3 regions of the Exiguobacterium sp. s78 genome follow, and region 1 is predicted to be linked to each of the others. Evidence: riboswitches for the same ligand, from Rfam matches in the RefSeq annotation. Region 1 holds a riboswitch; each other region holds the start of a gene.
The links. A riboswitch is a leader RNA that binds a small molecule or an ion and turns the genes downstream of it on or off. The one in region 1 is predicted to bind S-adenosylmethionine.
Positions count from the first base shown of each region.

Region 1 (10,454 bases):
TCAATCGATACGGCGATGATTTACGAGAACGAAGAAGGTGTCGGTCGTGCGCTGCGTGACTCGGGCATTCCCCGAGAAGAGATCTTTCTAACGACGAAAGTCTGGAATTCCGATCACGGCTATGAAGAGACACTTGCCGCTTTCGAGACGAGTCTGCAAAAGCTTGGTGTCGATTACGTCGATTTGTACCTGATTCATTGGCCGATGCCAAAAGAGGATCGTTATGTCGAGACATGGCGGGCGCTCGAACATCTCTATGCAGAAGGAAAGACGCGTGCCATCGGTGTTTCGAACTTCCATATTCCGCACTTGGAACGAATTTTAGCCGAAGGATCAATCGTTCCTGCCGTCAATCAGATTGAACTCCATCCGTTCCTTAGCCAAGAAGCGATCCGAGACTTTTGCCGCAAGCACGGTATCGTCGTTGAAGCTTGGAGTCCGTTGATGAAAGGACGCGACGCGTTAACGCATCCGGTCATCGTCGATATCGCCGATCGTCATCAGAAAACGCCAGCTCAAGTCGTCCTCCGTTGGCACTTGCAACACGATATCGTCGCGATTCCGAAATCTGTCACGCCAAGCCGCATTCGCGAAAATCTTGATGTCTTCGACTTCACCTTGTCAGACGCTGATATGCAAGCCATCGATCAATTGAACGCCAACGTGCGTACAGGATCAAATCCAGATCATAAATAAGGCGAGACGCTTCTCGTTTAATCTCCATACAAAAAGAAGGTACCTTTCGGAATTGATCCGGAAAGTACCTTCTTTGATGATGACCCTGATGCGTGATTCTAATCTATTATTTTAGCGGTCTAAATTATTTCCATGGTCTTGCTTGGCGATGTCATCCGATTGATGTTTCGATTGACGATGTTCTTCGCCGTCTTGCGTTGCATCATGTTCTTTTTCCTCGCGTTCTGTTTCCGGCCGGCGGAAATCGTCATCCCGACGCATCGCGATGTCCGGTTCCCGGTTCCCGTCGAGTTTTTTTGAATGATCGATTGCCTGCTCGTCTTGCGGCATCTTATCCGTACCGGCACGGTGCAAATCAATCTCTGCATGCTCTTCCTTCGAATCTTTATCAACATCAAGCGGATTACCGGAGCCGAGCTGTGCATTGGAGTTCGCATCTGATGACGTATGCGTCTCTTCGCCACTACCATAACGGACTTTTACATCAGGATGCGTATTATCTGTATTTAAATGTGGATCGAACTGGATGTCTTGGACTTCAAGTAAAAGAACGAAGCCCCCACCTTCGACTTCCGTTTTGCGTTGTTCGATTTCATTGTCTGATAGATCAAGTGACCCGAACAGATCATCGACTTCTTGATCACGACCTTTGTTCCCACGAATCCGATCAATCCAAGACGGTTTCGTCGTCGCGATTTCTGCGTCCATTTGGCTACGGACGAGTGCGATGTTCGACTTCTCCTTGACGATGACGTAGAAGTCTTCCTCCCGGTGTCCTTGAATGTGCAGTTCGTCCATTTTTGAAATCAATTCTTCCTCTGAATAGAACGTTCCGATATATTGTTTTGTTTTCATGGATGTTCTCCCCTTATTAACACGATTTGTCATGCGTGACTTCTATAAGGAGTATTTCCTCTTTTGCGTTAAAATATGCCAAAAAATATGCGTTCCGTTAAAACGTCATCTGTTTGACATGTAAACAATCATTCGCCGACGAGTTTCAGACCAATCGTCGCACTTAAGACGAGACCGATACAAACCAGTCGCTTCCAGTCTTTTGATTCGTTATAGAGCACCATGCTGAGAATCGCACCGCCCGCCGCTCCGATTCCCGTCCATACCGCATACGCCGTTCCCATCGGTAAACCATTCATTGCAAGCGTTAAGAATAGGAAACTGAGTCCGAATCCTGTTCCCATCAACAGTAGATTCTTCGCATTCTTATTTTGATTGAACGTATTGATCAAGACGACACCAAACATCTCAAAGATTCCGGCAATGATTAAATAAATCCAACTCATGCTGATTTCTCCTCTCCACTGACTAACTTCAGACCGATGACGCCGACCAGTAAGACAGCGATCAATGCTAATTTCATCACGGAAGCCGCTTGATCGAATAACACGATGTCCGTCACGACCGTCCCTGCCGTTCCGAGACCGACGAAGACAGCATAGACCGTTCCGACCGGTAAATGGTTACTCGCTTTGATCAGCACGGTAAAGCTAACGATGATACAGACGATCGTTGCAGTCCACTCAAGTGGTGTTGCCGCATGTTTTAATCCAATGACCCAGCCGACTTCAAAACATGCCGCGACGATGATCCCAATCCAATACTTTGCCATAGTAATTGCCTCCTGATAGGTAAATTCAAATGAAAAAGCCCGGGAGTAAGCGAGATGATTCGCTTTACTCCCGGGCTTTTATCCCTCCGTTGCATGGACAAACGTCCATGTTCCTCCCTCGGTCCAGCCGTACGGAACCCTAGAGGATACTCCCTATTCCATTCGATACAACCACCCTAGCACGCCCTTTTTCCCGTGTCAAACAGGAATCCGTTCCCCATCTGTCAAATAGAATCAAAGTGACTTCATCTGAAAGAGGAGGATGCTGCATGCGTTATAAAATCAATGATCAACTTCGGATTCGTCGTTTTACACCAGAAGATGTAGAAGCGGTTCACGCCTATGCCTCACAACCCATCGTCAGTCAATTCCAATCATGGGGACCGAATACCGAAACGGATACGAAACAATTCCTACACGATGCGCTTGAAAGTGAACTCGAGACACCAAGACGTCGTTATGTCTTTGCTGTGACGTTTCCAAGTGACGTCGTCATCGGTGCCGGTGAACTCGTCATCACAGACGTTGATAATAAAATCGCCGAAATCGGATACGTCCTCTCGCCTGATGAATGGGGGAACGGATACGCGACGTCGATCGCCTCTTTCCTTCTCCAATTCGGTTTCGAAAAACTAGAACTACACCGAATCACGGCAACGTGTGACCCACGGAACGTCGCTTCCGAACGTGTGTTGCAAAAGGTCGGCATGACGAAGGAAGGACAGCTTCGCGAGACGGTCTATCTCGAAGACCACTGGCGCGATTCCTTGATTTACGGCATGCTTGACTGGGAATGGCAAGTGGATCACGAAGAAGATAACTAACATATGACTTCAAACGGTATGCCGAGGCATACCGTTTTTTTATGGACAATCTCCTATTTTTTTGATTTTTATCAATTTTTAAACAAGCGCATGCTACACTATTCATAATGACAAATTTTAAGAATTGGAGTGAACCTCTTGATGAAAAAATGGACTGCTCATGTTGCTGGACTTGCCGCAACGTTAATGTTGAGCTCGGTTTTACCCGCACCCGCTTTCGCTGAATCGCCACCTGCTCAACCGACGGCAGAAACACAAACAGTCACCGAGACGATCGGAACGGCTTATTTGAAAGAGGATGCTGCGTTGCTACAAACGGCTGATTCCGCAACGGTCATCCAACAACTACCAGCAGGAACGGCATTCAAGACACTCGGCACGGACGGTGACTTTACCCGTGTCAGTTGGCAAGAAGGCGCTGCTTATGTCGCAACCAACGCGTTAACGCAAACAGCACCTGTCTTTCAAAAACAAGCAACACTGACGTCGAAAAGTCCACTCTCATTAGTTGCTTCACCATTTGATTCCACCGTCGTGACGACACTTCCCGCCTATCAGCGAATCGATACATACGGCACTTTCGACACGTTCACACGTCTGAAATGGAACGAGCAATACGTCTACGTCTCTACGACACAACTCGAGCAACTTCCAAAATTAGTTGGAACGCGTTATGCCAAACGAGCGACTTCTCTTTTCGTTGAACCGAAGACGACGAGCGCGAAGTCAGCTGTCACTCAAAATCAAGCATTCGAAACGTTCGGTACGACGGGTACTTTTACACGCGTGGCCACTAAAACGGGTTACGCCTTCGTATTGACGGCTGATTTAGCTGATGCGCAGGTCGAAAATTATCCGGAAACAGGACTGCGTTATGCCAAACGAACGACTTCTCTTTTCGTTGAACCGAAGACGACGAGCGCGAAGACAGCTGTCACTCAAAATCAAGCATTCGAAACGTTCGGTACGATCGGTACTTTTACGCGTGTTACGACTAAGACGGGTTACGCCTTCGTATTGACGGCTGATTTAGCTGATGCGCCGGTCGTGAACCATCCGGAAACCGGGCTACGTTACGTCCAACAGCAGACGACGGTCTATGCTACTGCGACTACGAAAGGAAAAGTCGTACAATCGATTCCTGTGAATACTTCGCTTCAGACGTACGGCATCGAGGGGTCATTTACACGAATCAAACGAAACGACGAGTATGCCTATGTGTTGACGGCACATCTCGGTACGTTGAAATACTATCCGAAGACTGCACGCCTCTATGTTCAGCGCGTTACGCCAATCTATTCGGACGCCAAATCTTCAAGTCCTGTCTTAAAGCAACATCAAACGAATACGCTGCTGACGGTGTATGGCACAAGCGGTACCTATAGCCGGATCATCTTCCGTGGAGTTCATGCTTACGTCAAGACAGCTGATCTCGGTACTGGAAAAGTCTATGCATCAACCGGGACACGATACGCGAAACGCAACTTGTCCGTCTACACGTCTGCTTCGACGAAGAGCAAAATTATGTATTCCGTCAAACGAGCTGACAAACTAACGGTTTACGGCACAAGCGGTAGTTACACACGCTTGAAAAAAGGATCGGTCTACGGCTACGTCAAGACGACGGATCTCGTGACGAAAAAGCCGGATCTGTATGACGTCACTGGTCAACGCTATGTGACGGAAGACGATGTCGTCATTCGTTCGCAGGCAAAACTTTCGAGCAAAAAAATCGGCACACTAAAAAAAGGTACCTCGATTTCGATCTACGGAAAAAGCGGTTATTATACACGCGTCAAATATAAAAATGCCTTTGGTTTCGTCGATTCGAGTCGTATCGGACTGAACAAGCCGACGGCAAAAGCAAAAAAAGGCACGACATTTTATGTCCACCTGGACCAGACGCCACTCTTCTCTGCCGACGTTGCTTACAGTCGCCCAGCTGCCTATTTGAAGAAAGGAACAAAACTGATTGGTCTGAAATCGATTGATGATGACTTTTGGCAAGTTCGCCTGGCAAATGGTCAAACCGGTTATGTCCTCAACCCTTATATCAGCACGAGCAAACCCGATATGGGAATGACACAAAAAGCGATCGACCGGGCGAAAATCTATACGGTCAAACAGACGACGTCGTTCTTTGCGAGTCCGACAAGTCCAAAAGGCAACGGACTCGTTGAACAAGGCAAACGGGTTTATCCGCGTCATCGAGTCGGAAACTTCTATGTCATCCAGTCAGGCTGGACACCTGTTTATCTTCCTGTATCCGCTGTGACGATCACGTCCGATAAACGGGTCGTTAAAAAGAATAATACGCGTGGTGAAAAGCTGATCCAAGCAGCCGTTCAACATATCGGCACACCATACACATGGGGTTCGCAAGATGCCGTGAACGGTGGTTTTGACTGTTCCGGTTTGATTCACTATGCGACGAACAAGGCTGGAAAATACGGTGGTCGGACGAACGTTCGTGGCTACTGGTACGGTGCTTTCTTTACGAATCGCCGGACGAGTATCTCGAGTGGTAAACGCTCGGATATCGTCTTCTTCCAGAATACCTACACGGATGGTCCATCGCATATCGGGATCATGCTCGATAGCGAACACTTCATCCATGCGGGCGGTTCACAACTTCAAATCAACTCGATTTATGAACCGCGTTGGCAAGAGCATTTCCTCGGATTTAAATCGATGTAAGACAAAAAAAGACGAATCCGTCGAAATCGACGGGTTCGTCTCTTCTTATCGCAATACGTTAAAATGTCATCTCGACGTATTTCGTTACTTGTCGATCCATCAAGTATAACTCGATCTGTTCACGGTAGGCTTTATAGTGATCGGATGCGATATGCGCTTCAAGTGCCTCTTCATCCCGATACACTTCATACAGCATGAATTGATGCTCATCCTCGATCGATTGATGTAAGGAATAACGTAAGCACCCTTCTTCTTTTTGTGAGGCATGATAGACCGTTTGTAGAATCGGGAAGACTTGATCCGCAAGTCCTGCTTTGATTGTAAGTACAGCGTTGACGACGATTTCTCCCATGTTTCATTATCCCCTTTCGTGATTACCTGTATCTGTACCCATTTTCACGAAAAGACACACGTCAAAGGAGCTTGAAGATGCAAACTCAACTTTTTGAAGCACTTGAACAATTCGAACCGACGATGATCGCGTTACGTCGTGATTTTCATCGACATCCGGAACTCTCTTTCCAGGAAGTCCGCACACCAGAACGAATTGCAAACTTTTACGCGGAGCAGGGCATCCCTTATCAAACAGCCGTCGGAGGTCGTGGTGTCGTCGCGACGATCGAAGGCAAACAGCCTGGTCCGACGATTGCGGTCCGTGCAGATTTCGATGCTTTACCACTTCAAGAAGAGACGACGCTTGCCTTCCGGTCGATCCATCCCGGTGTCATGCATGCTTGCGGGCATGATGGTCACACGGCAATGGTGATGGCCCTGGCTGCTACGCTCTATCCGTTACGTGATCAATTGCAAGGAACGATTCGAATCATTCACCAGCATGGTGAAGAGGTCTTTCCCGGTGGAGCCGTCCAAATGATTGAAGCCGGTGTCCTCGAAGGTGTCGATGCGATTTTTGCGACACATCTCGAAAATGATTTACCGGTTGGTACGATTGGGTTTCGGGAAGGACATACATTATGTGCGATCGACGAATTCGAAATCATCGTTCATGGTCAAGGCGGGCATGCCCAAGCACCACATAAAACAAAAGATGCGCTCGTCGCTGGAGCGCAGCTCGTCTGTAACTTACAGCATCTCGTTAGTCGACGGGTCGACCCGTTCGAGCCGGCAGTTCTTGCAATTGGTTCTTTCCATGCGGGAACGGCGCCGAACATCGTCACGGGTGAAGCACGCATCGTCGGTGAAATTCGGACGTTCAATGAGACATTGCGGCATCAGCTCCGGCAAGAAGTCGATCTTGTCGCCAAAACGACATGTGCCGGCATCGGTGCTACCTATTCAATCGACTTCACGACGGGTTACCCGGCGCTCTGGAATCATCCGGACGAGACAAAACTTGTTCAGGAAGCCGCTTCTTTCTTACCGGAAGCATCCGTCCGGGCACTCACACCAATGATGGCTGCGGATGACTTCGCGCATTATCTAACACATGTCCCGGGAAGTTATTTCTTCACTGGCTCCGGATATACGGACGGTCGCGTCAACTATCCACAGCATCATCCGCAGTACGAAATCAACGAACAGGCGTTGTTGATTGGTGCGAAGACACTCGGAGCGACGGTTTTACGTGCCTTAAAACCTAAGGATTGACTTTATTTCTGTGTGAATGGTATCATCACAACAATGATAACGAATGACATCAACTTCATATACCCTTATCAAGAGTGGACCGAGAGATCTGGATCGATGACGTCCCAGCAACCTGCGCATAGCAAGGTGCTACGACCAGCAAAGCGAAAGCTTTGGTTGATAAAAAGCGGCGACTCCTTTTGCAACCAAGCGAAGGAGTCGTTTTCGTTTTCTCGCTGTCAGACATACAATGGGGATTTCCCACGGAGAGGAAGAGACAGATGGAAAAAGCAACATTTGCAGGTGGATGTTTTTGGTGCATGGTGACACCGTTTGAAGAATTACCAGGAATCGAGGGAATCGTATCAGGTTACATGGGCGGACACGTCGACAATCCGACATACGAGCAAGTCAAAACAGGAACGACGGGACATCTCGAAGTCGTCCAAATCACGTTTGATCCGAGCCTGTTCCCGTACGAGCGTCTGCTCGAACTCTACTGGCCACAAACGGATCCGACGGATGCAGAAGGTCAATTCCAAGATCGCGGCACGCAGTACGCACCAGCGATCTTCTATCATACGGATGCACAGCACGAAGCAGCGATCGCTTCCCGTGACGCCCTTGCTGCAAGCAATCGTTTCAAACAACCGATCGTGACGCGGATCGATGCCGCTTCTGAATTTTATCCGGCGGAAGAGTACCATCAAGACTTCCATAAGAAAAATCCAGAACACTATAAAAAAGATCGTGCTGCTTCTGGTCGCGATGCTTTCATCGAGCAGGAATGGAAAGATACGACGACGGTCTAATCACTTCGAACCATATACAGTAGCTGAAACTGATTTCAAACATCTCGTTCTTACCCTACTTTCAGTAAAAAGTGGAGGATGATCGAGATGTCGTGGAATCAGTTTTTTTTGTATGTAAAAAAATGATGTCTTCTTTACCAACACCCTTACATAAATTTGTAATCGTTTACAAAATAAGCCTTTTGTTTTACGGTTAATAAAAATTAACCGGTTAAAAAGGAGATCAGTGCATGGAACAAAAAGCGATTCACATGTTAGAGAACTATGAACAGTTAAAAGTGATCAGTGATCCGTTACGAACAAAAATCCTCATGTTTCTCGTCGAAAAACCACACACGGTACATCAGTTAGCCCACTTGCTGACGTTATCCCGCGCGAAGGTCCTCTATCACGTACGGGAACTTGAAAAGCATGACTTGATTCGTCTCGTCCGTACGGAAGAACAGGGCGGCAATCTATTGAAATACTATCAAGCGATTGCTCGAGGATACATTCCTGCCGATCATCTACTGAACTTCGTCGAGACGAATGAAGCGACCCGGCAGTCGTATCTTGAGGTACTAGACCGGGCAAAGACACGCGTTCTTACGGCTCCGACAGCTACTTTTTCTCCTTCATCTTCGAACATCGAGGACTGGATGAGCTTATCACTTCAAAAGGAACTGGCGATGTCTGAAGCCGATTTTCGGCAGTTTGCTACAAAATATCGTGCTCTATTGGACGAGTTCACACGGTCCCCTTCACTAGACAAAAAAGATAAAAAACACTTCTATATCATGACGACTGCCTTTGCAATTGATGAACCACTATTTGAGAATGACGACGTCTAAACCGGAGGTGCCACATGCTGCCTATTGAAATGGATACGCAACAATCGCTGTTTAAAAATCGATCTTTTTTATTTTTATGGGGGTCCGGTATGTGCTCTGCCCTCTCCCTATCAACCTATCTGTTTGTTGAACAATGGTATGTCATCCATACGCTAAACCAGGCGTCATATCTTGGATTCGTCCTCATGGCCACCTTGTTACCCCGTATTTTTCTCATGTTATTCGGTGGCGTCTTATCCGATCGCTATAAACGTTCGACGATCATGCGCATCTCGAGCGCTTTACGAATCAGTTTCATTCTCTGTCTTCTCGCATTACTTCATACCGATCAGCTTACATTGCTGACGATTTTAGGATTCGCCTTTCTATTCGGTAGTGTGGATGCATTCTTTTCGCCGGCGAATGCTTCCTTACTTCCTACGCTCGTTCCGAAAGAACAACTCACTAAAGCCAATTCACTGATTCAGACATCTAATCAAATCGCCCTCTTTTCAGGTCCGATTCTTGGTGGAGTCATTCTCAGCTATTCTTCTTACTCGCACGTCTTTCTCGTAATTTTCGGGACACTCTGTCTGACGCTCCTTTTCACGTATGGTATTCGTGAATCTAAGATCAAGCGATCGCTTCAGCATTCAGCTCTCTTTGAACTAAAAGAAGGGCTGCATTACGTTTTTCACTTTCAGCAACTCAAGCAGACACTTTTTCTTGTCATCTGTGTCAATTTCTTTTTCTTTGGACCACTCTTACTCGGAATCCCCTTACTCGTTCATGATGTGCTCCAAGGAGATGCGATGGATTTAAGTTATATGCAAGGTGCTTATCAAATGGGAATGCTCGGAGGGGCGCTCTGGAGTGGTTTTACGCAAACGAAAGTAAATGGGCTTACCTCATCGGTCCGATTAATTGGCGCCTTAGGTCTGCTTCTCTTCCTGCTTAGTCAAGCGCAGCAGATCTTGTTGTACCTGATCATCCTGTTATCACTTGGTGTCCTTTCTTCGATCATCAATATTCGCTTCATTACGTTCATCCAGTCTCAGTGTGCGGAACAGACGATGGGACGTGTCATGAGTGTCGTGAATGCCGCGTCAAATGGTCTCATTCCATTATCTTACGCGCTCCTCTCGTTTCTACTGTCGTTTCACGTTTCGATCACGACAATCATATTGTACTGTGGTCTTCTCATTATTGTTCTCTCACTTTACTTCAGAAGACGAATGGTTCATCTATTCGATTGAGATCAAGTCACAACACATAAAAACATGCGAATCTCCCGATCGAATTAGCGGGAAACGCGCATGTTTTATTTAGTCAATCTAGAACGTGAGTGTTCATCCTCGACTCCTGCAGGGAAAGAAAGCGCGAGTCGCGCTTTCGTCAGGGT
Region 1 is NZ_JACSNB010000002.1:293,755-304,208, reverse strand. Features, by position in the region: gene KNQ18_RS12955 (aldo/keto reductase) at 1-696, shown strand, start outside; gene KNQ18_RS12950 (general stress protein) at 808-1,551, opposite strand; gene KNQ18_RS12945 (DMT family transporter) at 1,680-1,997, opposite strand; gene KNQ18_RS12940 (DMT family transporter) at 1,994-2,323, opposite strand; gene KNQ18_RS12935 (GNAT family N-acetyltransferase) at 2,593-3,147, shown strand; gene KNQ18_RS12930 (C40 family peptidase) at 3,289-5,844, shown strand; gene KNQ18_RS12925 (putative quinol monooxygenase) at 5,903-6,196, opposite strand; gene KNQ18_RS12920 (M20 metallopeptidase family protein) at 6,274-7,452, shown strand; SAM riboswitch class I at 7,515-7,618, shown strand; gene msrA (peptide-methionine (S)-S-oxide reductase MsrA) at 7,713-8,243, shown strand; gene KNQ18_RS12910 (winged helix-turn-helix domain-containing protein) at 8,474-9,073, shown strand; gene KNQ18_RS12905 (MFS transporter) at 9,088-10,308, shown strand.

Region 2 (10,454 bases), on a different contig from region 1:
AAGTCTGAGTTCGTGACACCACTGATTTCGCTTGGGTACTGCATTGCGAGGAACATACCCGCTTGTGCGCGCTCATCGACTTCCATGTCGAGGACGTCTTCGCCGTCGAGTGTGACTGAACCAGATGTCACTTCGTACGATGGGTGACCCATCAATGCTGATGCGAGTGTTGATTTACCTGTCCCGTTTGGTCCCATGACCGCGTGGATTTCCCCGCCTTTGATTTCCAAGTTGACGCCTTTCAAGATTTCCTTGCCGTCGATCGCGACGTGTAGATCTTCAATCTTCAAGTGTGAAGCCTTCATGTTAGAATCCCTCCATCTATTCATTTCGTGACTGACGATTCAGAACACGAGCGTTACTAATTTAGTATCATTCTAATCTTAAAGAAACATCGCGTATTATTCAAGCGTCATCGCTCGCTGATTTTTCTCAAAATCATGCGTTTTGTTGAGAATCATTCGAAAGTTTCACTGGTTCCTCCAGTTCCTCGATCGTCGAAGTCCGATGAATCCGTTGTGACAGTAGGAGCAGTGGTATTCCGAATAATGTCAAGCCCGCTAAAATCCCGAAAATCGGTAACGGACGGTCCGCTCCATATAAACTTAACAAATGTCCTCCGGCGATCGGACCGATTGATTGTCCGATCGACGTCAAGCCCATCGCCCCGAAATAACTGCCCCGTAATTCTGGTTTTGCGAAGCGATCGGTCAAGATGTCAGTCATCGTGAACATCATGACTTCCCCGCACGTGAAGATGATCATCGCGACGACCATCAACCAAATCGAACTTACGTTTCCGATGATGAACAAACCAACAGCGACGGTCGCAATCCCGGTCGTGATCGAGACGAGCGGCGACGTCTTGACGCCGAACTTCATGATCGGATACTGCACGATCAAGACGGTGATCGCATTGATCGTGATCAAGATCGCATAGAGTGTCTTCCCGCCCTCAAGGAGTGACGTCTCCGTCAAAAACTGAGGCAAGGTCGAATTGAACTGGCTGTAGCCGAAGACCCCGAAGATGATGCCGGCGAGTGCCAGCGTAAAGGCGATATCCGTCCGCAACAGACGAACCGTCGCTCCGAACGAGACCTTTTTGCCACCATGCGTCTCGGTGATCGGATGGCGTTTGAATAAGATACCAATCATCACCCCGTACACGATATAGACGAACGCGGTGATGTAAAACGTCGCGGACGTGTTCCCCGCACTCAGCAGCAAGGCGATTCCCGGCCCGATCGCTGCTGCGATGTTGATCATCGCGTAACGGATATTGAAGACGAACAATCGGTTCGCTTCGTCCGTCGTATCACTGATCAAGGCACGGGCGGATGGTTCAAAAATCGAACGACAGACCCCGTTCAAGGCACTGAGCGTAAAGAATGCCCAGAATGTCTCGACTTGTGCCAGCGCAATGAAGACGATCGCGAATCCGATCGTTCCGGCAAGCATCATCGCCCGGCGACCATACCGGTCCGACAAGGTGCCGCCGATGAAACTCATGACGAGACTGGCGATCGCCGAGATACTGAGTACCCAGCCAACATCGACCGGATCAAATTTCAGGACGGTCGTCATGTAGATGGCGAAGAACGGCATCGTGATGAATGTTCCGAGACGTGAGAAAAACGTCCCGAACAAGACCCCCAGTGTCAACGGATGCAGTTGACGTATGCGTTGCATATGATTCCCCCTAACCCCTGTTTCAGACAAATGAAAAGCATCCTTCCATTATATAGGAAGGATGCCGGCTTCGGTGAACTTATTTGCTGACTGGAACGACAGCACCTTTGTACTTGTCGAGGATCCAATCTTGGTTTTTCTTTTCGTGCAGAACGTCAAGAAGTGCTGTGACACGCTTGTCTTTTTCATCGCCATCACGTGTAACGATGATGTTGACGTATGGTGAAGACTCATCTTCTGATGCAATTGCGTCTTTCAATGGGTTCAGACCGTTATCGATCGCATAGTTCGTGTTGATGAGGACGGCGTCGCCTTCATTGTTTTTGTAAGCTTGCGGAAGAAGTGATGCTTCGATGTTCGTTTTGAACTTGAGTTTCTTCGGGTTCTCCGCGATATCACCGAGTTGTGCATCTGTCGTTTTACCGTCTTTGAGTTTGATCAACCCTTCATTTTGAAGGAACGTCAAGACACGACCGCGTTCCGCGACGTTTGAGCTCGTCAGGATCGTTGCACCGTTTGGCAACTTATCGAGTGACTTGTATTTCTTCGAGTAGATACCGAGTGGTTCAACGTGGACGCCACCTGCGTTCGCGAACTTATACGATTTGTTTTCTTTCTCTTGTTGCTCGAGATACGGTACGTGCTGGAAGTAGTTCGCATCGATTTCTTTTGAAGCGAGCGCTTTATTCGGAAGTACGTAATCTTGGAACTTCTGGATTTCAAGTTTGTAACCTTTTGCTTCGTATTCTTTTTTAACGTGCTCAAGAATCTCAGCGTGCGGTACGTTCGAAGCACCAACGACAAGTGTCTTGTCGTCGTTGCTATCTGATCCTGATGATTTTTCGCCACATGCAGCAAGACTAATAGCTAAGACGGATACAGCAGCAGTACCTACGAATTTTTTCCAAGTTTTCATGAATGATTCCTCCAATATGATTAAGTTTCGAATTAACGTTTATCGATCGCGCGGATCAGCAAGTCACCAATGATTTGGATGACGAAGACGATCGCTAAGATTAAGAGTGTCGCAATGACGATGACATCGTTTTGAGAACGCTGGAATCCTTCGATGAAGGCCATGTCCCCAAGTCCACCTCCGCCGACTACTCCGGCCATTGCCGTATAACCGACAAGTGAAACGAGCGTAACCGTGATTCCCGAAACGATGGCAGGCAATGCTTCCGGGATTAAGACTTTATAGATGATCTGGAACTTCGTCGCGCCCATCGATTCGGCTGCCTCGATGACACCTTTATCGACTTCGCGTAACGCGAGTTCAACCATCCGACCGTAAAATGGTGCAGCACCGAAAATCAGTGCCGGTAATGCTGCCGTTGGTCCGAGGAACGAACCGACGATTGCTGTCGTAAATGGAATCAATAAGATCAGTAAGATGATGAACGGAATCGAACGGAAGACGTTGACGACCAAACTCAACACTGAATAGAACGCCCGATTCTTGAACAATAACTCTTCGTTTGTCGCATACAATAGTAAACCAATGATCAAACCGAGGACGAATGTCGAAACACCAGCGATTGCCGTCATATAGACGGTACTGCCTGTCGCTTCCCACACCATGTCCCAATCTAGATTGTCAAAGAATGAAATCATCGGTGATCCACCTCCACTTCAACATCACTGGCTTGAAGCTTCGTGATGACCGCTTGTGTTGCTTCTGTTTCCCCGATCAACTGAATGAACAGTGTACCGAGTGCCCCTTCCTGCGATTGACCGACGTTTCCGCCGATGATATTGAACAGGACCGGTGAATCCTTCATGACTTCCGCGAGGATCGGGCTTTCCGCTGTCGATCCGACGAACGTCAACTGAACGATTTTTCCGGTTGGGTACCGTTCGCGTAGTTTCGCGAACGTTAACTCGTTCTCCGACGGCGACGTCAATTGTTTGACGAATTCCTTCGTCATCGCTTGCTTCGGATGACGGAAGACTTCTGCGACCGGTCCTTGCTCGACGATTTTACCGGCTTCCATGACGGCGACCCGGTGACAGATTTTTTGAATGACGTGCATCTCGTGTGTGATCAAGACGATCGTCAGTTTCAGTTTTTCATTGATGTCGACGAGTAACTCAAGGATTGAGTCCGTCGTCTTCGGATCGAGTGCACTTGTTGCCTCGTCACATAAGAGAACGTCCGGGTTCGATGCCAGTGCCCGAGCGATACCGACACGTTGTTTTTGACCACCGGATAATTGTGACGGATAGGCTTTTTCGCGTCCGTCCAAACCAACGAGTTGGATCAGTTCCGCTACCCGTTCCTTGCGGTGTGCTTTCGGGAAGCCACCGAGCTCGAGTGGGAACATGATGTTCTCTTCAACCGTCCGTGACCATAGTAAGTTGAAGTGTTGGAAGACCATCGAGACATTCTTGCGGACGCCTCGTAATTCCTTAGGTTTTAGTGATGTCATTTCAACACCATCGATTTGGATCGAACCACTCGTTGGTGCTTCGAGCATATTCAGTAATCGGATCAGGGTGGATTTCCCTGCTCCGGAATAACCGATTATTCCAAAAATTTCACCGCGCTCGATTGTCAGATCGACATTCGCGACGGCTTCGACCGCTCCGCGCTTTGAGCGATAAATCTTTCCTACGTCTTGTAAACGAATCACAACTGTCCCTCCTAAAATAAAAAAAGTGCGCGCGTTTTAGAGCAAACGCGCGCACTTTTCAGTACACAAAACCATTTGCTCTCATCTCCCAGACTTTTGTCTGCTGGAATTAGCACCACTTCGGATTAGATCCGCGGTTGCCGGGTTTCATCGGGCCAGTCCCTCCACCACTCTCGATAAGAGTTTCGGTATTAAGTTTGTAGAATATATTCTGAATATTAGCAGGGGTTATTTTTGTTGTCAAACAGTTTTTTCAGAAACTTTTTCGAGGAACGTGAAAGCACGTGTTAAGTCTTCTTTCAAATCTTCCGCATCCTCAAGTCCAACTGAAATCCGAACGAGACCGTCCGTGATACCGAGTTCTGCCCGACGTTCTGCTGGGATCGACGCGTGCGTCATCCGTGCCGGAACGGAAATCAGACTCTCGACGGCACCAAGACTTTCAGCAAGTGTGAAGAAGTGTGTCGCCTCGACGAGTTTTTCTGCGTTCGCTGCTGAACCAACATCAAAGCTGATCATCCCACCAAATCCAGTCGCTTGTTTCGCTTGGATGTCGTGACCAGGATGCGATGCAAGTCCTGGATAGAAGATGTTTGAGACAATATCTTGCGCTTGTAGGAACGCAACGAGATCATGTGCTGTCTCTTCGATCGCATCCATTCGGATACCGAGTGTACGAAGACCACGGACGAGCAAGAAGCTGTCTTGCGGTCCAAGCACGCCGCCTGTCGAGTTTTGGATGAAGTGCAGCTCTTCGCCGAGCGCATCATCTTTGACGACGACAAGTCCAGCGACGACGTCCGAATGTCCGCCGATGTATTTCGTCGCACTGTGCAAGACGATGTCTGCACCAAGTGCGAGTGGTTGTTGATGATAAGGCGTCGCGAACGTGTTGTCGACGACAAGTTTAAGATCGTGACGTTTGGCGATCGTTGCGATTGCTTCAATGTCCGTTACTTTCAACAACGGGTTCGTCGGTGTTTCGACGTAAACGATCTTAGTGTTGTCTTGGATCGCTGCTTCCGTTGCCGCAAGGTCCGTCGTATCGACGAATGTCACTTGGATATTGAACTTCGGTAAGACGCGTTGCATCAAGCGGAACGTACCACCGTAGACGTCATCCGTCATGACGATGTGGTCGCCAGACTCAAGCAAGTGGAAGACGGCATGGATCGCTGCCATCCCAGAACCGAACGCAAAACCACGTGCGCCGCCTTCAAGATCCGCAATCAATCGTTCGATGCTCGTCCGTGTCGGGTTCGCTGTCCGTGAGTATTCGTATCCGTCCTTAAGTTGACCGATTTTATCCTGCTTGTATGTGCTTGTTTGATAGATCGGAGGTGTGACGGCTCCTGTTGCCCGGTCGACACCTGTTCCTCCATGAATCAATGCTGTCTTCTTACGCATGAGTTTCGTCCACCTTTTCAAAGATTTGTTGGCTTAAATAGCGTTCGGCACTGTCAGCGAAGACGGTGACGATCGTACTGCCGGGGTGACGCTTCGCGATATCAAGCGCAGCAACGAGCGCTGCACCTGCTGAACTACCAACGAGTAATCCTTCGCGAGCAGCGAGTGTATGAACCGCGTCAAATGCATCGCGGTCAGAAATCGTATGAATCTCATCAACGAGTTCACGCGGAACGAGACTTGGCCATTTCGCTGTACCGATACCTTCTGTCTTATGCGGACCGGCTGGACCACCGTTTAAGACGGAGCCTTCCGGTTCAACGATTGCTGCTTTTGTACCGAGACGTTGTTTTAAGAAGTCCGCTGTTCCGGCGAACGTACCACCTGAACCACAACCGGCAACGAACCAGTCGATATGCGGTAAGTCCGCAATCAGCTCAGGACCGAGTGTCCGCTGATACGTGACTGGGTTCTCTTCGTTTTCGAATTGTAACGGAACGTAACTGTTCGGAATTTCCTGACCGAGTTCTTTAGCCCGGTCGATAGCCCCTTGCATATCGAGTTCAGTCGGCGTGTTGACGACGGTTGCGCCGAGTGCCCGCATCAACGTCTGCTTTTCCTGACTGAATTTTTCCGGAACGACACAGATGACTTTGAGATCGTATTTCTTAGCGGCGAGCGCCAAGCCGATGCCGGTATTCCCAGCTGTCGGCTCGATGATCGTACCGCCTGGTGTCACATGTCCGTTTTCGATTGCTGCATCAACGAGTTGAATGCCAAGGCGGTCTTTGACGCTGCCCCCAGGGTTCATCCATTCGAGCTTCGCCAAAATGCGCGTACCAGCAGGCAAATCGAATGAAGTGATCTCGTAGAGTGGTGTGTTTCCGACGAGGTCGCGGACGTTGTTCGCGATCATCCGAAGACGATGTCCCATTCATCACGACCGGCAAGCATTTTCTCGGCATAGTGCTTCGCTCCTTTGAGGTCATGTGCGCTCGCAAATCCACATTGGACTTCGTTTTGCGCTGGAATCTCTTCTGCTGCGAGGACGTCTTTCAACGTCTTCTCAACGAGTTCGCTCATTTTTTCGACCGAGTCGAAGTTCATCATCGCCATGTAGAAACCTGTTTGGCATCCCATCGGCGAGACATCGATGACATCATCCGAGTAGTTACGGATGTTTTCAGCAAGTAAGTGCTCGAGTGTGTGCATCGCACGCATCGGCATTTGCTCAACGTTTGGTTGTGTGAAACGGATATCGTATTTGACGACTTGGTCAACTTTACCTTCTTTATATCCTGCGACGCGGATGTAAGGTGCTTTGACTTTCGTATGATCCAGGTTAAAGCTTTCGACGTTCATTTTTTGAAGTGCCATGATTTATTCCCCCATTTTCTCGGCTTCTACGAGCCAGACGAAGTGATTGTATTGTATAAATTTAACAGTGAATCCCCGTGCTGTAAACAATTCTTCCATGACTGGAATCAACGGGTAGAATTCGCGTTCGAGATCTTCCGCTAACGCGTCGAACCCTTGAGCACGTGCTTCACGAATCGTTTGCAGGCGTGCCTCTTCTGAGACGAACATCGTATCCGCGTAGACGATTTTTCCGTCTGCCGGTAAATGTGATGCCATCAGTTCGATCGCTTCTCCCTTTTCCTCATCTGTTAGATGATGAAACGCATACGTCGAAACAAAACTGCGTGCTTCCTTCGCTTCGAACGAGAGGAAGTGACCGTCTTGTACATCAAGTGACGGAATCTTTTCCGTCAGGATTGCCCGCATCTCCGGACTTGGTTCGACGGCGAGTACGGCGTCGTGACGTGCCAGAAGACGTTGTGTCAGGTTCCCTGTGCCTGCTCCGAATTCAATGACCGGCGACTGCGCTTTATCCGCTACTGTATCCAAAATCTCATCGTATCGACGAAAAACCTCTTTATACTCCGGATCGTGTCCGGTTACTGTCTCGTCATACGTCGATGCCCATTCTGTGAAAACATCCATAAAACGTACTGTCATGCCTTGTCGTCCTCCATCTCACCAGTTAATTCCGAGTAATCGGATATGAATTAAAGTAATTTTCCTTATTCGCATTGTAGCAAGGAGATTCTATCCTGGCAAGCGACCGGCTCAAAAAACTTCCAGAAAACAAAAAAAGGCGTTGCCGGCGAACCGACAACACGAATAATGTGGTTAGAAATGCTACGAAGGAAAACCCAGCTCCATTCGGAATTGTTCGCTCTTCCGCGTGGAGGACGGCGCCTGTTCGACATGATTGCCAGCTTACGTTCACTTCCTGATCGGTCCTTTCGATCCACCACCCGTTCATTGCACCGCTTCGTCTTTGGGGGACGACTTAAGGGGAAACAATACACCGGCTTAGGATGGGAGAAAGGGTTCAGGACTTGAATCGTATTGAACAATCATCTCTGCTAGACTTCCTATAATGCATTTCTAGAAGTTGTTATGAATATACCATTCATATTTCTGCGTTGTCAACGGATTATTGTAAATATTCCGACAATTTAACAAAAAGAAAAATCCAATTGGACTTTTCTTACCGTTCTTGACAGAAAGCAAAGACGTTTTGAACGGACTGGAAGGCATAAAGTCGCTCTACGACTTGATTTTCTTCAATTCGCAACAACGCAGGAACACTCATGACACGGGCTTCTTCTAAGAAATCCGGAATGAAATTCCCGTTCGCCTTCTGAATCAATTGACCTGATTCCGTCGCTTCGACGATATCGAGCATACGCTCCGCGATGGCGCATGTCCCGCACATCGGTGCATAGACATACAATAGCCCGTTTTCCGGGACGGTCGTGACCTCTTGCATGACGGTCGCTCCTTTCTTCGTGGTATCTGTCGTCAGTATACAAAAAAAAGAGAGCGGACGAAACGCAAGCGCCTCGTTCACTCTCTTTTCGTTAAGTATTACTCGTTGATCATCGATTTGTACGCCGCAGCGTCCATCAATGCCTCGACTTGTGAAGCATCTTCGATTTCGATGTCAACCATCCAAGCACCTTCGAATGGTGACTCGTTGACGAGTTCTGGGGAATCCGAAAGGTTTTCGTTGATGGCAACGACTTTACCAGAGATCGGTGCGTATAACTCCGAGACTGTCTTGACCGACTCGACTGAACCGAATGGCTCGTTTGCTGAGATCGTATCTCCGACTTCAGGCAATTCGACGAAGACGATATCCCCGAGTTCGTGTTGCGCGAAATCCGTGATTCCGATGCGCGCCTTGTTTCCTGATACTTCGACCCATTCATGTTCTTCCGAATAGCGTAAGTTGTCTTTTACTTGACTCATTTCCGATTCCCCCTGTGGACTAATTTGGACTAACGTGTTCAGTATACCAAAATCGACTCTGAACTTAATACCATTTTCCTTGATACATTTCTTCCTTGAAGCCGATCGTGACGTCTTTCCCGTCTGTGACGATCGGACGCTTCAACAACATGCCGTCACTTGCGAGTAACTTGTATTGCTCGTCTTCTGATAACTCTGGAAGTTTGTACTTGATCCCTTGCGAACGGTATGATTGACCGCTCGTGTTGAAGAATTTCTTCAGTGGCTCTCCACTCTTTTGATGAAGTTCCTGAATCGTCGTTGCAGATGGTGTCTCCTCGACGATATGTTTGTAATCCACTTCGACACCGTGCTGTTCGAGTGCTTTTTTTGCTTTGACGCACGTACTACATTTCGGATAGCCGTACATCGTGACTGTTTTTGTCATGTTCCTCACCTCACCTTCAAGAGTAGCAGATGGATCACTTCTGCTTCAAGCGTGCGAGCGCCCCGTCAATCTGATCTTGGTGATGCGCGTCATGGGCAACGAACGACTCGACGAAGGCTTGCGGTCGAAAATCCTCATAGGTTGCTTCAAACTGCTCGTCAGACAAACGATCGAGGTGATTGACGATGTCACGCCGGACGCTGATCGCTTTTTTCAACAAAGCAAGCGGATCGATATGATGCGCATATTCGACCGCCAGTCGATTGAACTGATCAAAATCCGTCTCGACGAGCGTCAACGGTTCATCCGGTAACTTCGAGATGGCATGATCGTAATAAAACCGGTCCCATAAATACAGATGACTGACGCACTCAAGGACGGTCCACTTATTAAGCGCAAGCGGCAGATCCCATTCTTCCGGCGACAAACGTTCAAGGGATTGATAGTAGGCAATCGCAAATTGCAGTTCAACCAATTCTTGGCGCATCTCGTTTTCCTCCTCCAACCAAAAACTTCGCCTTTACAGAGATTTTCCCTGCAAAGGCGAAGCGGTAAACCTGACTTAGACCGTATATTTGTTTGACTCGATGAGACGTTTTGCGATGTCGCGTTTCGTACCGATGACGTTGATTGGCTGGTAACGGCTGAATTTTTTCAGCGCCGAGAGCAACATCCGGAGTTCGTCGCCGCTTGCTGCCGCGTAGAGTGTCTCTTTCGCGTCACGCTCGACAGCTTCGAACGCTTGTTGTGCGAAGACTTCCGTGTAACGGACTTTCAGTTCGCTCTTCTCGATTCCTTTGTCGGCAATCGCTTTGTCCGTCCGGACGATTGCTGACTCCAGCGCATAGATCGCACTCATGATGTCGGCTGTATTCGCTAAAATCTCTTGCTCGCCTTGGAGTTTGTCCTGGTATTTCTGGACCGCTGTTCCGGCAGTCAACAAGAAGATCTTCTTCATCATCGCGAGTAAGTGGCGT
Region 2 is NZ_JACSNB010000001.1:452,700-463,153, reverse strand. Features, by position in the region: gene sufC (Fe-S cluster assembly ATPase SufC) at 1-305, opposite strand, end outside; gene KNQ18_RS02285 (MDR family MFS transporter) at 439-1,689, opposite strand; gene KNQ18_RS02280 (MetQ/NlpA family ABC transporter substrate-binding protein) at 1,769-2,605, opposite strand; gene KNQ18_RS02275 (methionine ABC transporter permease) at 2,638-3,303, opposite strand; gene KNQ18_RS02270 (methionine ABC transporter ATP-binding protein) at 3,300-4,322, opposite strand; SAM riboswitch class I at 4,401-4,505, opposite strand; gene KNQ18_RS02265 (bifunctional cystathionine gamma-lyase/homocysteine desulfhydrase) at 4,563-5,729, opposite strand; gene KNQ18_RS02260 (PLP-dependent cysteine synthase family protein) at 5,722-6,645, opposite strand; gene KNQ18_RS02255 (S-ribosylhomocysteine lyase) at 6,642-7,106, opposite strand; gene KNQ18_RS02250 (class I SAM-dependent methyltransferase) at 7,110-7,748, opposite strand; gene KNQ18_RS02245 (thioredoxin family protein) at 8,287-8,568, opposite strand; gene gcvH (glycine cleavage system protein GcvH) at 8,667-9,050, opposite strand; gene KNQ18_RS02235 (arsenate reductase family protein) at 9,115-9,477, opposite strand; gene KNQ18_RS02230 (DinB family protein) at 9,512-9,964, opposite strand; gene KNQ18_RS02225 (acyl-CoA dehydrogenase family protein) at 10,040-10,454, opposite strand, start outside.
Region 2: another riboswitch for S-adenosylmethionine. It lies ahead of KNQ18_RS02270 (methionine ABC transporter ATP-binding protein); the one in region 1 lies ahead of msrA (peptide-methionine (S)-S-oxide reductase MsrA).

Region 3 (10,454 bases), on a different contig from region 1:
TCTTTCAAGTCGTTTGCTGATACGCTGCTGTACATACCTTGAATCGCTGGTACTTGGCGATCGCGTACTTCTTGTGGCATAAGCCCTTTTGCGACAGCTGTATCGTAGATGTTCTCGAGTTGATCAACAGCGTTCATGTCACCGAAGACCGCGATGACAGCAGAAGATGTCTCGACTTGGACTTGGTTGAATTTCGCGAGTGGTGCGAGTGTCGCTTTGCCTTCTTCGCTATCGATGACGAGGAAACGCCATGGTTGCATGTTGACAGAAGAAGGTGCGAGTGTTGCTTCTTCAAGAATTTGTGTCATTTCTTCTTTTGAGATCTTCACGTCTGTATCGTAATTACGGATCGAACGGCGTCCTTTGACGATTTCCATGAAGTCTGTTTGAGTTTGCGTTGCCATATTAAATCGACTCCTCTTTTAATTTAGGTAATGTGTCGGCGTTCGCTTCGATGCGTTGAATCATCTCAGCTAACGTCCGTTGTTCTTCAGCAGAGAATCCTTCGAGTAAGTTCTCGAGGAACTCATCTTTTTGTTCGCGTAATCGTGCAATGCGCGTCGCCCCTTGTTCCGTTAAGGAAACAAGAATCACCCGATTGTCAGCGGCTGACCGTTCGCGAGCAATCATCCCTGTCGATTCCAGGTGTTTGAGGTGACGGGTCACCGCCGCGTGATCGACATTGACGCGTTTTTGCAATTCTTTTTGACTGATCGTTTGATCGACCTGTAGTTGAGCAAGTAGGTCCATTCGCGTCTGACTGAAACCATCCGTACAGAGATCGAATTTTTGAGCAATCGTCTTATTGACGGAGACGAGTGCATAGATCAAACGTCCTTTTTCGGTGCAGGAAATACTCAATCCATCACATCCTTCCCTTCGTTCGAAGAAACCTTTGACGTATCAAAGATTGATATGTAAACGAATATAACGTGTTTATTTTGATGGCGCAACTTATCTGCTTCTGACATAAAAAAAGATATCATTCACGCAGAATGATATCGAGTCAGGCGACTTAGCTAATTTGGCGTTCAGACGCTGGAATTCCTTTTGCATCAATCGCTGCAATGATCCGGCGGAAATAGAACAACCAAAATTGCAGAAACGGTCCAATCAGGAAAATCGAGAGGATCGTACCGAAGAAAACAGGTCCCCCAAGCAACCAACCGATGCCGCATGCCGTGACTTCCATGATCGTCCGCATCAGACGAATCGACGTTCCGAAGCGCTCTGCAAGTGTCAGCGTTAACCCATCTCGTGGACCAGCCCCGTATCCGACAGCGACATACAGACCAGCGCCCATCCCAATGATGAAGATACCGAAAATCAGCCAGAGCGTATTCAACCAGATCGATTCAAAAGAGGGTAAGAGATGAGAACCAAGCACAAGATTCATGAAGACACCAACGAAAATCGCGTTGACGAGCGTTCCGATTTGCGGTGTGACGCGGTCTAATGCGTACTTAACGAAAACGAGTAATAGACCAACAAGCAAGATGATCGTTCCGACGGATAGTGGCGTCTTCTTTTGGAGACCAAGATGCAATACATCCCACGTCGAGACACCGAGTTCAGCCGTGATCATCATCGATGAGCCAAGAGCGAGTAAAAATAAACCGAGCAGGAAGAGTCCCCACTTTAACGTAGCGCGTAACAACCAGGAAGCGCGATGACGCGTCATGTCTGTCACCTCATTTCTTAAAATAATTGATTCGTTAACTGTATCATGAGGAAAGTGGAAGAAGAAAGACGAAATTTTCCGTTTTTTCCATCTTAAGAAGGAGGGGAAGGTCAAAAGAGAAACGTATACTGAAGAAAAAGGAGATGACCGAATGAAAGCGATCCGGCACCTAATTCGTTTTACATATATAGAAGCGATCTGTTGCGTCTTTCCCGTGATGATTTTCGCTGCGCTTGCTCTTTCACGTTATCTTCCTACTGAACCGATCGCACGATACGATCTCCTGTTGCTCTGGTGTATTCTCGTCCAAATCGTCTTACTCGTCACGCGGTATGAAACGATGGAGGAATTCAAACTGATCTTATTGTTTCACGTCATCGGTCTAGCACTTGAACTGTTCAAGGTGAACGTCGGGTCTTGGAGTTATCCGGAAGACGCTTTGACGAAAGTGGCTGGTGTTCCCTTGTATGCAGGATTCATGTACGCAAGCGTCGCGAGTTATGTCTGCCAGGCGTTTCGGCGATTTCATTTACGATTCATAGCATTTCCACCCCCCTGGCTTGCGATCAGCGTCGGCAGCCTCGTCTATCTCAACTTCTTCACCCACCACTGGATCTTCGATGCACGCTGGCTATTGATGGTCCTCGTCGTCCTCGTTTTCTATAAGTCATGGGTTCATTTTACGATCGAGCAGACGATCTACCGGATGCCGCTCGTTCTATCCTTTTTACTGATTGCCTTTTTCATTTGGATCGCGGAGAACATCGTAACGTTCTTTAAAGGCTGGGTCTATCCGCATCAGGAAGGAGGCTGGGTAGTCGTTGATCTTGGAAAATTGTCTTCTTGGTTCCTGCTTGTGATCATCACGGTTTTGATCGTCATCGTTGCGAAATACAAGCGTCAGGATCCGGCTGTGGAAATTCAGCAACGTACCTGAACAAAAAAATAACCTGGTTATTTTTTTGGACTACTTCCGCGTTTTTTCGTTGCTATAGTGAAAAAAACGCAAAGGAAGTGGTTACGGATGATGCAACAGGTGTTGGAACGAGCAACTGAATTGGTACAGATGAAATTAGCGGTCGTGGAGCAGTATGAAGATTGGCAACTCTGGCTCGACGAAGTGAACGGAATCGATGAATGGGTCAAAATGTCAGCGTATTATGCACCGCGCGACGTTCAAGAAACACCGGTCATCGATGAAGTGATGGAGTTAGAGAAACAGACTATCGTCATGCCACCGCAAGTACCGATCGAGCCAGTACGCAAGCAACGTTATGCCTATACGTTTCAGCGGGGGTTAAAAGGTGGTACTTTACTAGAATGGTCGGGCAGTCATATTTCTGAACGAGACGTCCGCGATTGGAATCTCGAGCACGGCATGGAAGTCCGTGTCCGTGTCGATCGTCAGGATGATCAAAAAACGATATGCCGTATCGAAGCCGTCGTCTCGACGGAGCGAATGAGAGAGAATCCAGAACGTGTCGTGTTTGAACAAGCAATCGTCAAGGCGCATGGAATCATTGAGGAAACGGTGAATGGTCCACTGCAAGATGAGTCGGGCAGATCGTTCTATTATGTCGTTCCGGTAGAAGACATGCGCTATTTCCGACTAGAAGCAGGTCAACTCGTCGATCTCGTCATGTGGCGGGAACGGAAGGATACACTGACGATTGCTTGGAAGCATCCATTCACGTATAAAGAGCCGATCATCAACGCATCATCTAACCGCCCATCAGAGGTAGAGCAACCGGTAGTGAAGACGTCTGTGACAACGAAAAAGTCAAATCGGTATGCACGAAAAATGAAACGACAACCGGTTCCGAAAGCTAAAAAAGCACAGCGTCGCGTCCGTATGCCAAAAGAGCGAACGATTGAACCGATCGTGACGACAGCCGTACCTGGACAATTGATGGATTTCGTTGATAAGACACCACTTGATTTCACGCGCTTCACAGGAATGCGTCTCGTCATCGTCGGAAATGAACAACAGACCGCTGTCTATCGCGAGTTCTTTGCGCCGACGGGAATCGAATTGATTCATCTTGCAGGGGACGCACAGTCCGCGAAAAAGATTGCCTGTCTCGCCAAAAAGACGGACGCGATCGTCGTCGTGACGAGTCGCGTTTCTCATGCAGCGAGTGCACATGTCATCGCGCAGGCGAAAAAGCATGGTATTCCATTCGCGATGGAACGGCTCGACGGTCGACGATCGTTATACACGGCGTGTGAACGACAACTTGAGCGTGCTTGGCTCAACCAGCAACGAGACGGGAAATTATTGAAAAAAGAGTGAAACATTAGAAGAATTCGACCGTAAAGTAAGGTGAGAACTTATTTTTCAAGGAGGACCTTACTCATGTCATCTCAATTAAAAAAAGCAGCGAAGGAGTCGCTCAGCGGTCGTTGGGGATTTGCCATCCTCATGTTCGTACTGTTTTCTATCATCCAGAGCGTTCCGACGTTCATCGGACCAGATCCTAACGAAGATCTAAATGCGATGAGTGCGGTCAGTATCATTCTTTCGATTTTATTGATCCCAATCGCAGCGGGTTGGACGTGGGTCGCGATGTCGTTCGCACGCAATGAAGAAGTCAAAGTAGCTGATTTGTTCGAGCCGTATAAAATCTTCGGCAAAGTCATCGGCGTCTCGATTGTGCAAGCGGTCTTCTTATTCTTATGGACATTACTCTTGATCATTCCAGGGATCATCAAGTCGTTCTCTTACCTGTTGACGTTCTACATCCTTCGAGATGAACCATCGGTCGGTATCCTCGAGGCGATCACACGTTCACGTCAACTCATGGATGGTCATAAAATGGAAGCATTCTTACTCTTCCTATCATTCATTGGTTGGGCATTACTCGTGATCGTTACACTTGGTCTTGCTGTCTTATGGGTTGGACCATACTTCAGCGTCACAATGGCAAAATTCTATGATCGTGTGCGTGGTGAACAAGCGCCAGAGCCAACATCAGATTTCGTCGCACCATATTAATACCGAATCCCGACACGACGTCGGGATTTTTTTATGCGTGAAATAATTCCGATTGGAAAAGACGGTTTAATGGTTGCTTTAGTTCAGTGAATTTTGTACGATGAATGCAACACATCTTATCTAGAGAAGTCGAGGGACTGGCCCGAAGACACTTCAGCAACCCCGCTACGGCGGAAGGTGCTACTTCCAGGAAGGGATACCTTCCGAAGATAAGAGCGGACAGGACAAGATACCGTCGCTCTTTTCGAACTTCGAAAAGAGCGTTTTTTTATGATAAGGGGGACGATGGAGTGGAGTATGGTTTTTGGTTACCGATTTTTGGGGGATGGTTACGTAACGTCGAGGATGAACAGATGCCACCGACCTTCGATTATGCGAAACAAGTCGCACAAACAGCAGAACGAATCGGCTTCTCGACGACGTTGATTGCGGAATTGAACTTGAATGATATCAAAGGCATCAAGGAACCGAGTCTTGAGGCATGGACGACGGCAGCAGCGATTGCTGCAACGACAGAACGCCTTGAGATCATGACAGCGGTTCGTCCCGGGTTCCATAATCCAGCGACGACGGCGAAGATGGCGGCAAACATCGATCAGTTGAGTGGTGGACGCTTTACGCTCAACGTCGTTTCAGCGTGGTGGGCAGAGGAAGCGAAACAATACAACGGTATCTTCACAGCGCACGATGAACGCTATGCTCGGACGGAAGAGTTCGTCACGGTCATGAAGGGACTGTGGGCAGATGCGTCACCGTATAGCTTCTCCGGTCATCACTACACGATCGAGCAAGCAGAACTCCATCCGAAGCCAGTCCAGCGTCCAGGCATCAAGCTCTACGCTGGTGGAGAGAGTGAAGCTGGAAAGCGAACGATCGTCGAACACTGTGACGCTTATGTCATGCACGGGGGCACTGTTGAAGAAGTAGCCCATAAAATCGACGACATGAAAGTACGCCGGGAAGCGACGGGACAAAAGCCGCTCGAAAGCTTCGGTCTTGCTGCCTACATCATTTGTCGGGATACGGAAGAAGAAGCACTTCTTGAATGGCAACGGATCACGGACGTCAAGGAAGACAGCGCCGGTTATGCCGGTTATCAGGATTTCATTAGTAAATCGCAACTGGAGCAACAGGTCGAGCGGAACGATTATTCTGTCTCGAACCGTGGTCTACGTCCGAATTTAATCGGGACACCAGAACAAATCGCTGAACGGATTCTAGCGTTCGAAGCCGTCGGTGTCACGTTACTTTTGTTACAATTCTCACCACAACTTGAAGAAATGGAACGCTTTGCTCGTGACGTAATGCCACTGGTCGAAGCGAAACGAAAGGTAGGTCAACAATCATGACAAAAATTCATATTCTCCACGAAAACCAAGAATGGACGGACCATCTCATCAAACGTCTCGAAGAACTCGAATTACCGTATGAACAGTGGCACTTGAATGAAGGAATCGTTCCGCTGGATGAACTGCCGCCAGAAGGCGTCTTTTACAGCCGGATGAGTGCTTCTTCGCATACGCGGGGACATCGTTACGCGCCGGAGTTGACGGAAGGGGTCCTCGCTTGGTTAGAAGAGCATGACCGGACCGTCTTTAACGGAACGCGTGCGCTCCGTCTTGAAGTCAGCAAAGTCAATCAATATACGGCGTTGCGGAAGGCTGGGATTCGTGTACCGAAGACGACGGCTGCCGTCGGACGTGATCAAATCGTACAAGCAGCAAAAGAAATCGGTGTTTCGTCATTCATCACGAAACACAACCGTGCCGGAAAAGGTCTCGGCGTCCAGCTGTTCCACTCGATTGAAGCACTTGAAGCTTATCTCGACGGTCCGACATTCGACGAACCAGTCGATGGCATCACGTTGATTCAAGAGTATATTCAAGCACCAGAACCGTACATCACACGTTGTGAGTTCGTAGGTGGAAAGTTCGTCTACGCGGTTCGAGTCGATACATCAGAAGGGTTCGAGCTTTGCCCAGCGGATGCATGCGTGATCGACGACTTGTTCTGCCCAGTCGGTGAAGAAGCACCGCAAACACCGATGAAGTTCCAAATCGTTGAAGGCTTCGATGACCCGATCATCCAAAAGTATGAAGCATTCCTCCAAGCGAACCAAATCGCGGTCGCAGGCATCGAGTTCATTAAGGATGCGTCAGGTACGATCTATACGTATGACGTCAATACGAATACGAACTATAATTCGGATGCCGAGGCAGCTGCAGGACGCTACGGTATGCTCGAACTAGCGAAGTTCCTCGGTGCAGCCCTTGAAACAAGCACAGTAAAATAAGAATCTGCTCTCGCCCTGTCACCGGACGTTACAAGACCGGATGACAGGGTATTTGTATAGAAAAGGGGGCGGATCTATGATTACGTGGAGAGAAGAACGACAGCTCGATATTCCGATTGAGGAAGCATGGCACTTGTTTGATCACACGCGATTGCAGCGTTTGATTCCAAACGTCGTCCAGCACGAGGTGATTGAACGAAAACCGGGTGTCGTCGGTTCGACGTATCGTCAAACATACATGCAGGGTAATCGACTTGAAACCTATATCGTGACCGATTTAGCCTATACGAACGAGCCTGACTTCAAACAAAATACGATTGGATTCACATTGGCTAAAATATTCAAGATCGAGATGACGTTTACACTTAAACCGATCGACCATGACCGTTGTCTGTTGATCTATACGGGAAAAAATGAGGGAGCGAACTTTGTTGGAAAGAGTCTGTTGTCGCTTGGAGGAGAGCGAGAGAATGAGAAAATCGTTCATGGGCTGTTGCAACGTGTCGAAGAAGAAGCGGCGAAACAAAAGAAGAATAACGCATGAAAAAACGGATTCCCGCGTTTTTGTATCCTGTCGCTTCGTATACGATTTATCAAAATCAGGCGAGAATACTCCCACCTCTAAGTGTAGCGTAGGTAGGAGATGAATCACCCGTTTCGATAAGACTATAATCATTTGATGAAATCAGTGCAACCAATAAAAGGAATTGATACACAAACAAAATTTAACACAGATAAGCATTCAGTCTTTCTTCTGAATTACGATCTTATCCTCGTAGTGAAATACAGGAGACAAGTGATTGATGACGCCATCTCGACGTTTGCGAGACAGATGTTCGAACGAATAGGCACGTCATATCGTATTACACTGATCGAGTGGAACCATGACAACGATTATATCGATGTGTTGTTTAAAGCGCACCCAAACGCGGAAATGTCCAAGTTTCTGAACGCTTATAAGAGTACCAGTAGTCGATTGATCAACCACGATTTTCCACATGTCAAAACACAACTTTGAAAAGAAATGTTTTGGTCCCGAAGTTATTGTCTAGTGAGGACCGGAAATGCGACGATCGATGTCATCAGACACTACATCGAAAAAAAGGAGAGGAGTGATTTCCTTGCTGAAGGCGTACAAGTTTCGACTTTATCCGACGAAGTTCCAACAAGAGTATTTCGTGAAGACGTTCGGTTGTGTCCGTTTCGTTTACAATAAGATGCTCGAAGAGCGTATCCGATTGTATAAAGAGTCTAAGCTCGACCCTGACGTGAAGCAGAAGCTCCCAACCCCAGCAAAGTACAAACCTGAATTCCCTTTCCTAAAAGAAGTCGATAGTCTTTCCCTAGCGAACGCTCAGATGGACTTGAATAAGGCATACCAGAACTTTTTTCGGGATAAGTCTGTTGGGTTCCCCAAGTTCAAATCGAAGCACAACGACCGCGCCTCTTACACGACGAACAATCTGAAGGGAAGCATCCGAATCGAGGCATGTCAGGTGAAGCTTCCTAAGATTGGTTTTGTGAAGTTGAAACAACATCGTCCGTTTACAGGTGTGATCAAGTCCGCGACGATCTCGATGACGAGGACCCGAAAATTCTTCATCTCGATCCTCGTCGATCAAGCCGAAGAGCAATGGATTCCCGCCAAACATAAAGTAGGGATTGATCTTGGTTTGGAGCACTTCGCCATCCTGACAAACGATAAACATTTTTCTGAGAAAGTTGCCAATCCGCGCTTTCTTCGAAAGTCTGAAGATAAGATAAAGAAGGCGCAACGTGGCTTGTCACGCAAGAAAATTGGGAGTAAGAACCGAGAGAAGGCGAGGATGATCCTTTCCAAGAAGCATGAAAAGATTGCGAATCAACGTCAAGATTTTCTTCATAAGCTGTCGAAACGAATCGTTGACGATAACCAAGTCATAGTCGTTGAGACACTTAAGTCGAAGAACATGATGAAAAACCATAAGATCGCCAAATCGATCGGGGATGTCAGTTGGTATGAGTTTGTTCGTCAGCTAGCATACAAATGCAAATTCTACGGGCGAACACTTATCAAAGCGGATCAATGGTATGCCTCTACACAGATTTGTTCTTCTTGCGGAATAAAAAGCAAGAAGAAAGCCATGGATGTGCGCGAGTGGAGCTGTATTTGTGGTGCTCTTCATGATCGAGACATCAACGCGAGCATCAACTTGTTGATGTTAGCATACTGAAAATTCTTCAGGGTGGGGACCACCCGATGAGCTTGGTCAATAATCGTAGCTTGTAAAAGTACGGTCTTCCCAAGAGGCTCCTACTTCAATTTGCGAAGCAAACAAGTGGTGAGTAGTTCACTCAGTCGATTATGTAGGGAGTGTAAAGAAACCTGGTTAGTTATATCTCAGTTAGTTAATCTTTCCTTTACAGTAAGTTCAGCAAACGAGTAATCTGTGAATCATCTTGAAGGTCCTTTAGTGGTCGGAAACGGACGGTTCGTAATTCCTGTTTATTAAGCGGAAGTTCGGGATCAATCCCGAGTCGAGGTGCAGAAGAACTACCTGAGGTGCGTTGAACGAGAAAACATGTCTCGATTCCCTGATCGATTGAAATCTCGTAGAGTTGTCGTTCGATTGTGATGTGAAGATGCGTCTCCTCTAATACTTCGCGCACGACGGCTTGTTCTTTTGTTTCACCACGCTCGACACCTCCGCCCGGTAACGTCCAAAATGTCCGGGAAGGCGTGTGTAATTCAACCATTAAGATCTGTTGCTCTTCAATCAGCGCGGCACATACGCGATGACGCATATCGCATTCCTCCTTCAAAGTGTTCAAAAAAGAGACCGAAACGACAGTTCCGGTCTCTTTTGACATCATTGTGCGTATAACGCTGTTAATTGCTGTTGGATCGTATCATTGTTCAAGTACTCATCGTATGTCGTTTCTTTATCGACGATACCGTTTGGCGTCAACTCGATGATACGGTTCGCAATCGTTTCGACGAACTGATGGTCATGCGAGCTGAAGAGCATCGCACCTTTGTAAGCGATCAAGCCATCGTTGAGTGCTGTGATCGATTCGAGATCCAAGTGGTTCGTTGGATCGTCGAGGACGAGAACGTTAGCACCGCTGAGCATTGCTTTTGAAAGCATACAACGGACTTTTTCGCCCCCAGATAAGACAGAGGCTTTTTTCATAACTTCTTCTCCTGAGAAGAGCATCCGACCGAGGAATCCACGGAGGAACGTATCACTCTCATCTGCCGGTGAGTACTGACGGAGCCAATCGAGGATCGTCTTGTCCGAGCCTTCGAAGAATTCCGAGTTATCTTTTGGCAAGTACGACTGTGAAGTCGTGACGCCCCATTTGAACGTACCGCTATCCGGTTCCATCTCACCCATAAGGATCTTGAAGAGAGTCGTGATCGCGATATCGCTCTGACTGATGAACGCGACTTTATCCGTCTTGTTCAACGAGAAGCGGACGTTATCAAGGACTTTGACACCATC
Region 3 is NZ_JACSNB010000003.1:94,004-104,457, forward strand. Features, by position in the region: gene KNQ18_RS13555 (nitroreductase family protein) at 1-404, opposite strand, end outside; gene KNQ18_RS13560 (MarR family winged helix-turn-helix transcriptional regulator) at 406-861, opposite strand; gene KNQ18_RS13565 (YczE/YyaS/YitT family protein) at 1,016-1,681, opposite strand; gene KNQ18_RS13570 (DUF817 domain-containing protein) at 1,833-2,618, shown strand; gene KNQ18_RS13575 (DUF2325 domain-containing protein) at 2,706-3,974, shown strand; gene KNQ18_RS13580 (DUF975 family protein) at 4,038-4,676, shown strand; SAM riboswitch class I at 4,790-4,892, shown strand; gene KNQ18_RS13585 (LLM class flavin-dependent oxidoreductase) at 4,967-6,025, shown strand; gene KNQ18_RS13590 (ATP-grasp domain-containing protein) at 6,022-6,969, shown strand; gene KNQ18_RS13595 (SRPBCC family protein) at 7,046-7,513, shown strand; partial or broken gene tnpA (IS200/IS605 family transposase) at 7,649-8,074, shown strand; gene tnpB (IS200/IS605 family element RNA-guided endonuclease TnpB) at 8,091-9,182, shown strand; gene KNQ18_RS13610 (NUDIX domain-containing protein) at 9,370-9,753, opposite strand; gene KNQ18_RS13615 (ABC-F family ATP-binding cassette domain-containing protein) at 9,819-10,454, opposite strand, start outside.
Region 3: another riboswitch for S-adenosylmethionine. It lies ahead of KNQ18_RS13585 (LLM class flavin-dependent oxidoreductase); the one in region 1 lies ahead of msrA (peptide-methionine (S)-S-oxide reductase MsrA).